One region of the Arthrobacter phoenicis genome, then DNA from elsewhere that is predicted to be linked to it. Evidence: riboswitches for the same ligand, from Rfam matches in the RefSeq annotation. Region 1 holds a riboswitch; each other region holds the start of a gene.

Region 1 (3,263 bases):
CGCCGCCCCACTCACCGCCGACGGCGAAGCCCTGGGCGAAGCGCAGGAAGACCAGGAGGGCCGGGGCCCAGTAGCCGATCTGGGCGAAGGTGGGCAGGCAGCCCATCAGGAAGGTGGAGACACCCACCAGGATGATGCTCAGCTGGAGCAGCTGCTTGCGGCCGAACTTGTCACCGAAGTGGCCGAAGACGATGCCGCCGATGGGGCGGGCGACGAAGCCGACGGCGTAGGTCAGGAAGGCGGCCAGGATGCCGTCCAACTCAGTCTGGGAATTGGGGAAGAAGGCCTTGCCGAAGACCAGGGTGGCGGCGGAGGCGTAGAGGAAGAATTCGTACCACTCCACCACCGTGCCGGCCATGGAGGCGGCGACGACTTTCTTGAGGCCGGACGCCTTAACGTCGGTTTCCTCTGCGCGCCTCGCGGCGGCGTTTTCCGTGCTCATAAGAACTCCTTCGGTGTCGCCATCGACACCCTGCGGCTTACTGGGCTGACTCCGTGTGAGTTGGACCACACGCGGTCATTCTCCACGAGTATGGAGCGTCACCGCCGGAGCCTCAACGACCAATCGCGCAGAGCCTATCTGCAAAATTGCACATCAGTCCCCGGCAAGAGCCTGCGAAGAAGCCGTAAGGCTCAGGCGAAGAACGCCTCCCGGAGGACGCCGCCCAGCTGGCCGATCTCGGTCAGGAACCCGTCATGGCCGATCGGGGCGGAAATGACGTGCACGGGCACCTCCCCCGGCAGGGCCGCCGCGAGCTCCCGGGACTGTTCGGGAAAGTACAGTCGGTCCGAGTCCACGGCGGCGATGAAGAACTCGGCGGTGGCCCCGGCGAGCGCCTGCTGCAGGCTTCCGCGGCCACGGGCGACGTCGTGGCTCATCAGCGCCTCGGTGATGGCGATGTAGCTGTTGGCGTCGAAGCGCTGCACCAGTTTGTTGCCCTGGTGGTCCAGGTAGCTCTCCACCTGGTAGCGGCCGCGGCCGGACAGCGGGCCGGGTGCGAGCGGGGTCTCGCCGTCCTGCCCGGTCCGGCCGAAGCGGCCCTCCAGTTCGGCAGCGGAGCGGTAGGTGATGTGCGCGATGCGCCGGGCCAGCGCCAGGCCCTCGTGCGGCTCGGGCCCGCCGTAGTAGTCGCCGCCATTGAAGCGCGGGTCCTGCCGGATCGCGAGGGTCTGGGCCTGGGCGAAGGCGATCTGCTCGGCGGTGCTGTAGGCGCCGACGGCGATCACGGCGCAGCGGCCCACGCGTTCCGGGTAGCTGACGGCCCACTCCAGTGCCCGGGCGCCGCCGAGGGAGCCGCCGAGCACGGCGTGCCAGCGGTTGATCCCCAGCGCGTCGGCCATCCGGGCCTCGGCCGCGGTGCTGTCCCGCAGGGTGACGAGCGGGAAACGGGACCCCCAGGGCCGGCCGTCGGGTGCCGGCGTGGACGGGCCGGTGGAGCCGTAGCAGCCGCCGAGGATGTTGATGGACACCACGAAGTACCGGTCCGTGTCCACGGGCGCGCCGGGGCCGGCGAGCTGTTCCCACCAGCCGGGTTCCCCGCCGGCGCCGCGGGTGACGTGGGTGTCCCCGGTGAGGGCGTGTTCGATCAGGACGGCGTTGGAGGCGTCCGCGTTCAGGGTGCCCCAGGTCTCGTAGGCCAGCACCACCTCCGGCAGGACGGCCCCGGATTCGAGTTCCAAAGCGCCGACGGACACGTACTGCACGGTGCCGTCGGGGACGGCGGTGTTTCCTGCTGCGGGACTGGTGGCGGGTACACCCGTTCGGGTGACGGCAATCGTCATGTTAAAAGACCTCACTTCGCGCTTGCCTGCCGTCAGTTGACCGGCAGGCCAGGTCTTCACCCGGGGCACCCCGCCGCAAAAGGAGGGTTGCCGGCCAGCAAGCCGGGGCTGTCGCTGGCACTCATGACCTGCACCGAGTGTACGAAAGAGGGCGGTGCCGTGGCCAAGATTGTGACTTGCATGTGACAGCCGCCCGCCCGGCCGCGCCGTTTCCCCACCTTTGGGCGCCGCGGCCGGCGGGTCGCCGCGGACACGCCGCGCCGGCCGCCGTCGGGCCCGCAAAGGTGGGGAAATCCGGCAGGGGTCCCGGGACTAGCCGGCCTTCGCGGCGCGGAAGCCGGCGTCGAGGTCCGCCAGGATGTCGTCGATGTGCTCCAGGCCAACCGAGAGCCGGACCAGGCCCGGGTGGACGCCCGCCACCGCCTGCTGCTCCGGGGTGAGCTGGCTGTGCGTGGTCGACGCCGGGTGGATCACCAGTGAGCGCACGTCGCCGATGTTCGCCACGTGCGAGTGCAGCTCCAGGGCGTCGACGAAGCGCTTGCCGGCCTCCACTCCCCCGGCGATGACGAAGGAGACGACGGCGCCCGTGCCGCGCGGACCGTACTTCCTGCCGCGCTCGTACCAGGGGCTCGAGGGCAGTCCCGCGTAGGCGACCGATTCGACGTCGTCCCGGCCCTCAAGCCATTCGGCCACCCGGGTGGCGTTGGCGACGTGCCGCTCCACCCGCAGGCTCAGCGTCTCGATGCCCTGGGCGATCAGGAAGGCGTTGAAGGGCGCGACGGCGGAGCCGAGGTCGCGCAGCAGCTGCACCCGTGCCTTGAGGATGTAGGAGAGGTTGGCCCCCAGTGCGCCGTCCGCGCCCAGGTCCCGGGCGTAGACCAGCCCGTTGTAGCTCGGGTCCGGGGTGTTGAAGCCGGGGTACCGCTCCGGGTCCGCGCCGAAGTCGAACTTCCCGGAGTCCACGATCACGCCGGCGATCGCCGAGCCGTGGCCGCCCAGGTACTTGGTGGCCGAGTGCACCACGATGTCCGCGCCCCATTCCAGCGGCCGGATCAGGTACGGGGTGGCGAGGGTGTTGTCCACGATCAGCGGCACCCCTGCCTGGTGGGCCACATCCGAGATGCCCTCGAGGTCCAGGACGTCCTGGCGCGGGTTGGAGACCACCTCGCCGAAGAACAGCTTGGTGTTCGGCTGCACCGCCTCGCGCCACTGGTCCAGGTTGTCCGGGTCCGCCACGAAGGTCACGGAGATGCCGAACTTCTTCAGCGTGTGGGCCAGCAGGTTGTAGGTGCCGCCGTAGAGGCTGGGGCTGGCCACCACGTGGTCCCCGGCCTCGGCGATGTTGAGGATGGCGAAGGTTTCCGCCGCCTGCCCGGAGCTGAGCAGCAGCGCGCCGAGGCCGCCCTCCAGGCTGGCGATGCGCTGTTCGACGGCGTCCTGGGTGGGGTTGCCGATCCGGGTGTAGATGGGGGCGAGCTCGG
Region 2 (3,263 bases), 1.4 Mb from region 1:
GCGCCAGGGCCTGGCCCAGGTCCCGGATCAGGTCCTCCGGGTCCTCCAGTCCCACGGAGAGCCGCACCACGCCGTCGCTCAACCCGATAGCCGCCCGCCCCTCCGGGCCCATGGCCCGGTGCGTGGTGGTGGCCGGGTGCGTGATCAGCGACTTCGAGTCGCCCAGGTTGTTGGAGATGTCGACGATCCGCAGCCCGTCAAGCAGCTCGAAGGCGGCGTCCTTGGCGGACCTGCCGGCCGGGGGAGCCAGTTCGAAGGTCAGCACCGTCCCGCCGGACTTCATCTGCCTGGCGGCCAGCTCGTGCTGCGGGTGGGAGGCCAGGAGCGGGTACTTCACCCAGGTCACTGCCTGCTGCTCCTCGAGCCACTCGGCCAGCCGCAGCGCCGAGGCGGAGGCGTGGTTGACCCGCAGCGACATGGTTTCCAGGCCCTTGGTCAGCACCCAGGCGTTGAAGGCGGACAGCGCCGGTCCGGTGTGGCGCATCAGCTGCCGGACCGGGCCCTCGATGAACTCCTTGCTGCCCAGGATCGCGCCGCCCAGCACCCGGCCCTGGCCGTCGATGTGCTTCGTGCCGGAGTAGACCACCACGTCCGCGCCGAAGTCCGTGCAACGCTGCAGCAGCGGGGTGGCGAAGACGTTGTCCACCACCACGGTGGCGCCGGCGGCGTGCGCCAGCCCGCTCACGGCGGCGATGTCCACGATCTCCTGCATCGGGTTCGACGGCGACTCGAAGAAGACCGCCGTCGTGGGTTCAGCCAGCGCTTCACGCCACTGGTCCATGTCCGGGCCGTCGACGAAGACGGTCTCCACGCCCCAGCGCGGCAGGATCTCGTTGAGGATCACGAAGCAGGATCCGAACAGGGACCGGGCAGCGACCACCCGGTCCCCGGCCCCGAGCAGCGCGCCGAGGGCGGTGAACACCGCGGACATGCCCGATGCCGTCGCGAAACACGCCTCGGTGCCCTCGAGCAGGCGGAGCCGCTCCTGGAAAGTGGCCACCGAAGGGTTGCCGTAGCGGGAGTAAACGAACCGCTCGTCCTCGCCGGTAAAGGCCCGCTCCGCGGCGACGGCGGATTCGTAGACGAAGCCGGAATTGAGGAAGATCGGCTCTGTGGTTTCTTGGAAGCCGGTCCGGTCCAGGCCGCCACGGACGGCCTGGGTGTCCGGGCTCCAGTCCGCGGCCTCGGGATTGAAACTCATGCGGTGCGGGTCCCGTCGGTCGGCAGGCCCACGTTCTTCCAGCCGTTGACGCGGCGGACGCCGGACTCATCCGGCTGGCCCTCGAACCCGTCCAGCACGTTGTAGACGGCGAATCCTGCCGCCGACGCAGCCCCTGCCGCCGCGACGGAGCGGGCCCCGGACCGGCAGAGGAAGAGCAGTTCGGCGTCGGCCGGAACGCGCTGCCGGAGCTCGTCGAGGAAGGCCTCGTTCGGCACGCCGCCGGCCCGGGTCCACTCGATGAAGACCGGCTCAGCGGCCGCACCGCCGGTCACCGGGACGCCGATCTGCGCCCACTCGGCGCGGGTGCGGACGTCCACCAGCACCGCGCCGGACTGCACCCGTTCCCAGGCCGCCTGCGGAGTCAGGTCCCCGGCGTAGCTCATGCTCCTGCCCGCCCGTCGAACTCCAGGACGTCGACGGCGCGGGCCACCGCGGCGTCCGCCTCCGCGACGGCGGCCGGCAGCACCAGGGCCTGCGCCACGATCACCGAGGTGCCATTGAAGGTTGCGGCCGGGCTGCCGTGCAGCACATACCCGTCGGCAAGGGCGGCCGAGATCCGCTCGCAGAAGCTGCGGTCGTCAGGGCCGGTCAGCAGCCGGTAGGCTAGCCGCTCCGCGGGGGCGGCAGCCTGTGCGGGAGGGGTGGCCGGGGTGCCGGTTCCGGGAGTGGGGACTGGGGGCGGGGTCGCGTCGGACACGACAAACTCCTTACGTTCACGCTTGCAGCTCGAATGGTCGATTGCCGAGTAGTCACCTGAGGCACCCCGCCGCAAAAGGAGGGTTGCCGACCGGCCAGTCAGGGCTTGGCACCGGTTCTCATTACTCTGCAAAAAACCTAGCACCCCGGGGCCCGCACCCGCGCGTCGACCCCGTCATGTTCGGTCACGGGAGGCTGTCCTCCGCAGCCCAACCGAGTATCGCGCCCGTCCTGATCGAGTACAAAAAGTCGATCTCGTCCGCGGTGGCCGAATGCTTTTCGGGTATTGCCTACTCGGGTTTTCCGATAGGGGCGTCACGTTTACTGAAGTGGCAGTCCAAGGTCTCAGCTGGGTCTCCACATACCGCATACGCCTTTTCAGCACCCGCTGCGCGGCCGCTTCCGGCCGTTTGCGCAGCGCCGCTGGCGCATGGGTTTTGACGTCTCCGCCGGGATACCGCGGACCGGTTCTTTGACAAGCAATCCTTCCCTCCAGAACCCGGCAGCCTCTGCCGGGCGGGTTGCAGATCCATCATTTTGTCCGGCACAGCACTGGTGGCGGCCGGCACCTCGAAGAAGAACTGGAAAGATTCATGGTCTCGATTTACGTCTTGATAATCGTCTTGCTGATTGCGCTGCTGGTCGCAGCGGCAGTGGGGAAATCCTGGTTCCACCGCCGCCTGCGCCGTCCCGAACTTCTGCGCCGGATTTCCCTCGCCACCGGCGTAGTGCTCCTGCTGGCCAACGTCGCCGCCTTTGCCCTGGACGCCTCCGAGTTCTGGCAGACCGCGGACCTGACCGCCACCCTGGGCGGACTCACCGCCCTCGCCATCGCGCTGACCGCCCTGCGCACCGGCGGAAGCCCGGCCCGTCAGCCCCGCCGGGTGCTGGCCATCGGCGCCCACCCGGATGACCTGGAGCTGGCCTGCGGCGGAACGCTCGCCAAGTTCGTCGACTCCGGCCACGAGGTGCAGGGGCTGGTGATGAGCGACGGCAAGCGCGGCGGCAACGCCCTGGAGCGTTCGCTGGACGCCCAGCGCGGCGCCACCTTCATGGGCCTGACCGGCATGATCCACCACAACTTCACGGACACCGAGCTGCACCGCCACAGCCAGGAAATGGTGGGCGCCATCGAGCACGCGATCGTGCGCTTCAACCCGGACATCATCCTCACCCACTCCAACCACGACCAGCACCAGGACCACCAGGCGGTGCACCAGGCCACCCTGCGGGCCGCCCGGCAGCATCACTCCATTCTTTGCTACGAGAGCCCCTCCGCCACCCGGGAATTCAACCCCAGCGTCTTCGTGGACATTGACGACTACGTCGACGCCAAGGTCCAGGC
Region 3 (3,263 bases), 2.5 Mb from region 1:
ATGATCCGGGAGAGCCGGTGCACCCACGGTACGGAGGTGTCCAGCTGGTTCCAGATCAGCCCGAGCACCCCGTGCGGCCGCAGGATGCGGGCGGTCTCGGTGCTGGCCTGCAGCGGCTCGCACCAGTGCCAGGCCTGCGCCACCGTCACCAGGTCGAACGCCGACGCCGGGAGCCCGGTGTGTTCGGCGGTCCCCACCGTGGCCGGGACGCCCGGGAGGACTGCGCGCAACTGGTCCAGCATGTCCGCCGACGGGTCGACGGCGGCCGTGGCCAGGCCGCGGGCCACGAGGAGGGCGGTAAACTTTCCGGTGCCCGCCCCGACGTCGGCCGCGTCCCGGGCTCCGGCGGGGATGAGCCAGTCGGCGGAGTCGGCGGGATAGCCGGGCCGCACCCGGTCATAGTGTTCCCCGCCGTCCTGGAAGCTCGCTCCGAGCTCCTTCCGCCGGGTCTGATGCAGTTTGGGGCCGCCGCCTGCCACGTGAACTCTCCTTCGGCAGCTCGGGAAGATACCCGTCGAATCTACCGCAAACCGGCTATTCGGGGCCGTCGAGGGTGCAGGGGGCAGCCCCGGCGGTGCCGGGGGTGTTGGGCGCCCAGTGCGGGTAGCTGCGGGTGTCGTTCGCCGGTACCCAGCGCCCGGCATCCACCACGTAGTCCCAGCCCAGGCCGTCGCGCCGCAGCGTCCGCAGCGCGGCCAGCAGCCGCTCGGCGTCCTCGAGCCGGGAGCCCAGGCCGAAGCTGGCCCGCAGCGACCCGGCGGGCAGGCCCAACCGCCTGAGCAGCGGATGCGCGCAGAACCGGCCGTCCCGCACGCCGATCCCGTGCTCGGCGGACAGGTACGCGGCGACGAGTCCGGCGTCGTACCCCGCGACCGAGAAGTTTACGACGCCGATGGTGCCGCAGCCCTCCCCGCGGTCGGTCTCCTCGAAGATGTGGTGCACGCTCACGCCGTCGATCTCCCGCAGGCCGTCGGCAAGGAAGGACCGGATGGCATCCTCGTGGCCGTGCCAGGATGCCTCGTCCAGGGCGGCGACCGCCTGGGTGGCGCGGGCCAGGGCGGCCGCGCCGAGGACGTTGGGGGAGCCGCCCTCGTGCCGGGCCGGTCCGGTGGTCCAGCTGACGGCGTCCAGCCGGGCGTCGCGGACGGCGCCGCCGCCGGCCAGGTGCGGCGTTCCGGCATCGAGCCAGTCCGGCCGCCCCACCAGGACGCCCGCGCCGAACGGTGCGTAGAGCTTGTGCCCCGAGAAGGCAACATAGTCGATGCCGTCGGCCGCGACGTCGATCCGGCGGTGCGGGGCCAGCTGCGCGGCGTCGACGACGATCCGGGCCCCGTGCTCGTGCGCCAGCGCCGCCAGCTCCCGGACGGGCAGGATCTCGCCGGTGACATTCGACGCGCCCGTGACCGCGAGCAGGCTGATGCCGCCCGCGGCCAGCTCCGCCCGGAGCCGCGCCAGCGTCCCGGCCAGGGTGGGCGCGGCGACGACGCTGCGGTGCGGAACGCCCTGCCACGGCAGCAGGTTCGCGTGGTGCTCGATGTCCAGGTACAGGACCTCGCCCAGGTGCCGGCCGCCGGCGGTGGGCAGGCACCCGGCCAGGAGGTTCAGAGAATCGGTGGTGTTCCGGGTGAAGATGACCGCGTCGTCGGGCCGGCCGCCGACGAAGTCCCGCACGATGGTCCGCGCGTTCTCGTACACCGAGGTGCTCAGCTGGGAGGCGTAGCCGGCACCGCGGTGGACGCTGGCGTAGTAGGGCAGGATCTCGTTGAGGTAGGCAGAGACCACGGACAGGGCGGGGGCCGAGGCGCCGTAGTCCAGATTGGCGTAGCGGACGTGGCCGCCCTGGATCAGCGGCGCTTGGATCTCGGCGCCGGTCACGGCGGCCAGCGGGGTGCGGGCAGCGGATGCAGCCGTGGGGATGGATGCTGGGGATGAAAAAATGGCAGTCGACATGGGACCTCGCTCGAAAAGGACCCCGCGTGCAGGGGATCCGCGCTTGCCGGGTCCGCTCCGGACCGGCCAGGTCGTCACCCGGGGCACCCCGCCGCGAAAGGAGGGTTGCCGGCCAGCAAACCGGGGTTTAGCGCTGGCACTCGTGACCTGTTTCGAGCCTAGGACAGAAGTGCCGCGCCCCGGAAAGGGGCGCGGCAATGTGAAGCGCTGTGTTACGCGGAACGGGCCCCCAGAAAAGGCGCAGCTCTAGAGCAGGTCGTCCAGGTTCGGGTTGAGCCGCTTGAGGACCTCGGAGTGCAGGATCGAGTTCGTGGCCAGGGCGTTGCCGCCGAACGGGCCGTCCTCGCCCTCGAGGGAGGTGAACCGGCCGCCGGCCTCGGTGACGATCGGGACCAGTGCGGCCATGTCGTAGAGGTTCAGCTCCGGCTCGCAGGCGATGTCGACGGCGCCCTCGGCCACCAGGCAGTAGGACCAGAAGTCGCCGTAGGCGCGGGTGCGCCAGACCTCCTCGGTCAGGCCCAGGAATTCGTCCAGGTTGCCGCGCTGCTTCCAGCCGCCGAGGCTGGAGTAGGAGAGGGAGGCATCCGAGAGGTCCGAGACGTTGGAGACCCGCAGCCGGGTGGCGGCGGCCAGCGAGCGGCCCGTGTAGGCGCCGGCGCCCTTGGCGGCCCACCAGCGCTTGCCGAGGGCGGGGGCGCTGACGACGCCGACCACCGGTTCGCCCTCGTCCACCAAAGCGATGAGGGTGGCCCAGACCGGGACGCCGCGCACGAAGTTCTTGGTGCCGTCGATCGGGTCGATGATCCAGCGGCGGGAGCCGTGGCCCGAGCTGCCGAACTCCTCGCCCAGGACGGCGTCGCGGGGGCGGGAGCGGGAGAGCTGGCCGCGGATGGCTTCCTCGGCGGCCTTGTCGGCGTCGGTGACCGGCGTCAGGTCCGGCTTCGTCTCGATTTTGAGGTCAAGGGCCTTGAAGCGGCTCATGGTCTGGGAATCGACCGAGTCCGCCAGGACGTGGGCAAGGCGCAGGTCATCGTTGTAGCTCGACGCGGGTTGGCTCATGCTTCCAAACTACCGTCTAAACGCGCCCCGGCCGGGGAGGCCACGTCCCGGACGGCCTGATCAACCGCGGGGCGAAGGAGTGACGTACGGTCAGGAGACGGTGCCCAGTTCCTTGGTTTCCTGGGCTTCCTGCCGCGGGTCAGTGCCCAGCAGCCGGCGCAGCGAGGCCAGCCGGGCCGGGCCGGAGGGTCCCGCGTGGCCCGCCTGCACCCACGCGTCCACGCCGCAGTTGACGGCGGTGGCGTCGTGCTTGC

Evidence for each region. A riboswitch is a leader RNA that binds a small molecule or an ion and turns the genes downstream of it on or off. The one in region 1 is predicted to bind S-adenosylmethionine.
Region 2: another riboswitch for S-adenosylmethionine. It lies ahead of ABC337_RS09130 (DUF1737 domain-containing protein); the one in region 1 lies ahead of metX (homoserine O-acetyltransferase MetX).
Region 3: another riboswitch for S-adenosylmethionine. It lies ahead of ABC337_RS14035 (aminotransferase class V-fold PLP-dependent enzyme); the one in region 1 lies ahead of metX (homoserine O-acetyltransferase MetX).

Annotation. Positions count from the first base shown of each region.
Region 1 is NZ_JBDFMK010000001.1:511,694-514,956, forward strand. Features, by position in the region: gene ABC337_RS02375 (MFS transporter) at 1-442, opposite strand, end outside; gene metX (homoserine O-acetyltransferase MetX) at 634-1,782, opposite strand; SAM riboswitch class IV at 1,796-1,911, opposite strand; gene ABC337_RS02385 (bifunctional o-acetylhomoserine/o-acetylserine sulfhydrylase) at 2,095-3,263, opposite strand, start outside.
Region 2 is NZ_JBDFMK010000001.1:1,959,106-1,962,368, forward strand. Features, by position in the region: gene ABC337_RS09120 (O-succinylhomoserine sulfhydrylase) at 1-1,201, opposite strand, end outside; gene ABC337_RS09125 (rhodanese-like domain-containing protein) at 1,198-1,605, opposite strand; gene ABC337_RS09130 (DUF1737 domain-containing protein) at 1,602-1,817, opposite strand; SAM riboswitch class IV at 1,933-2,045, opposite strand; gene ABC337_RS09135 (PIG-L deacetylase family protein) at 2,512-3,263, shown strand, end outside.
Region 3 is NZ_JBDFMK010000001.1:2,989,186-2,992,448, forward strand. Features, by position in the region: gene ABC337_RS14030 (class I SAM-dependent methyltransferase) at 1-479, opposite strand, end outside; gene ABC337_RS14035 (aminotransferase class V-fold PLP-dependent enzyme) at 535-1,950, opposite strand; SAM riboswitch class IV at 1,985-2,098, opposite strand; gene hisN (histidinol-phosphatase) at 2,197-3,009, opposite strand; gene rsgA (ribosome small subunit-dependent GTPase A) at 3,100-3,263, opposite strand, start outside.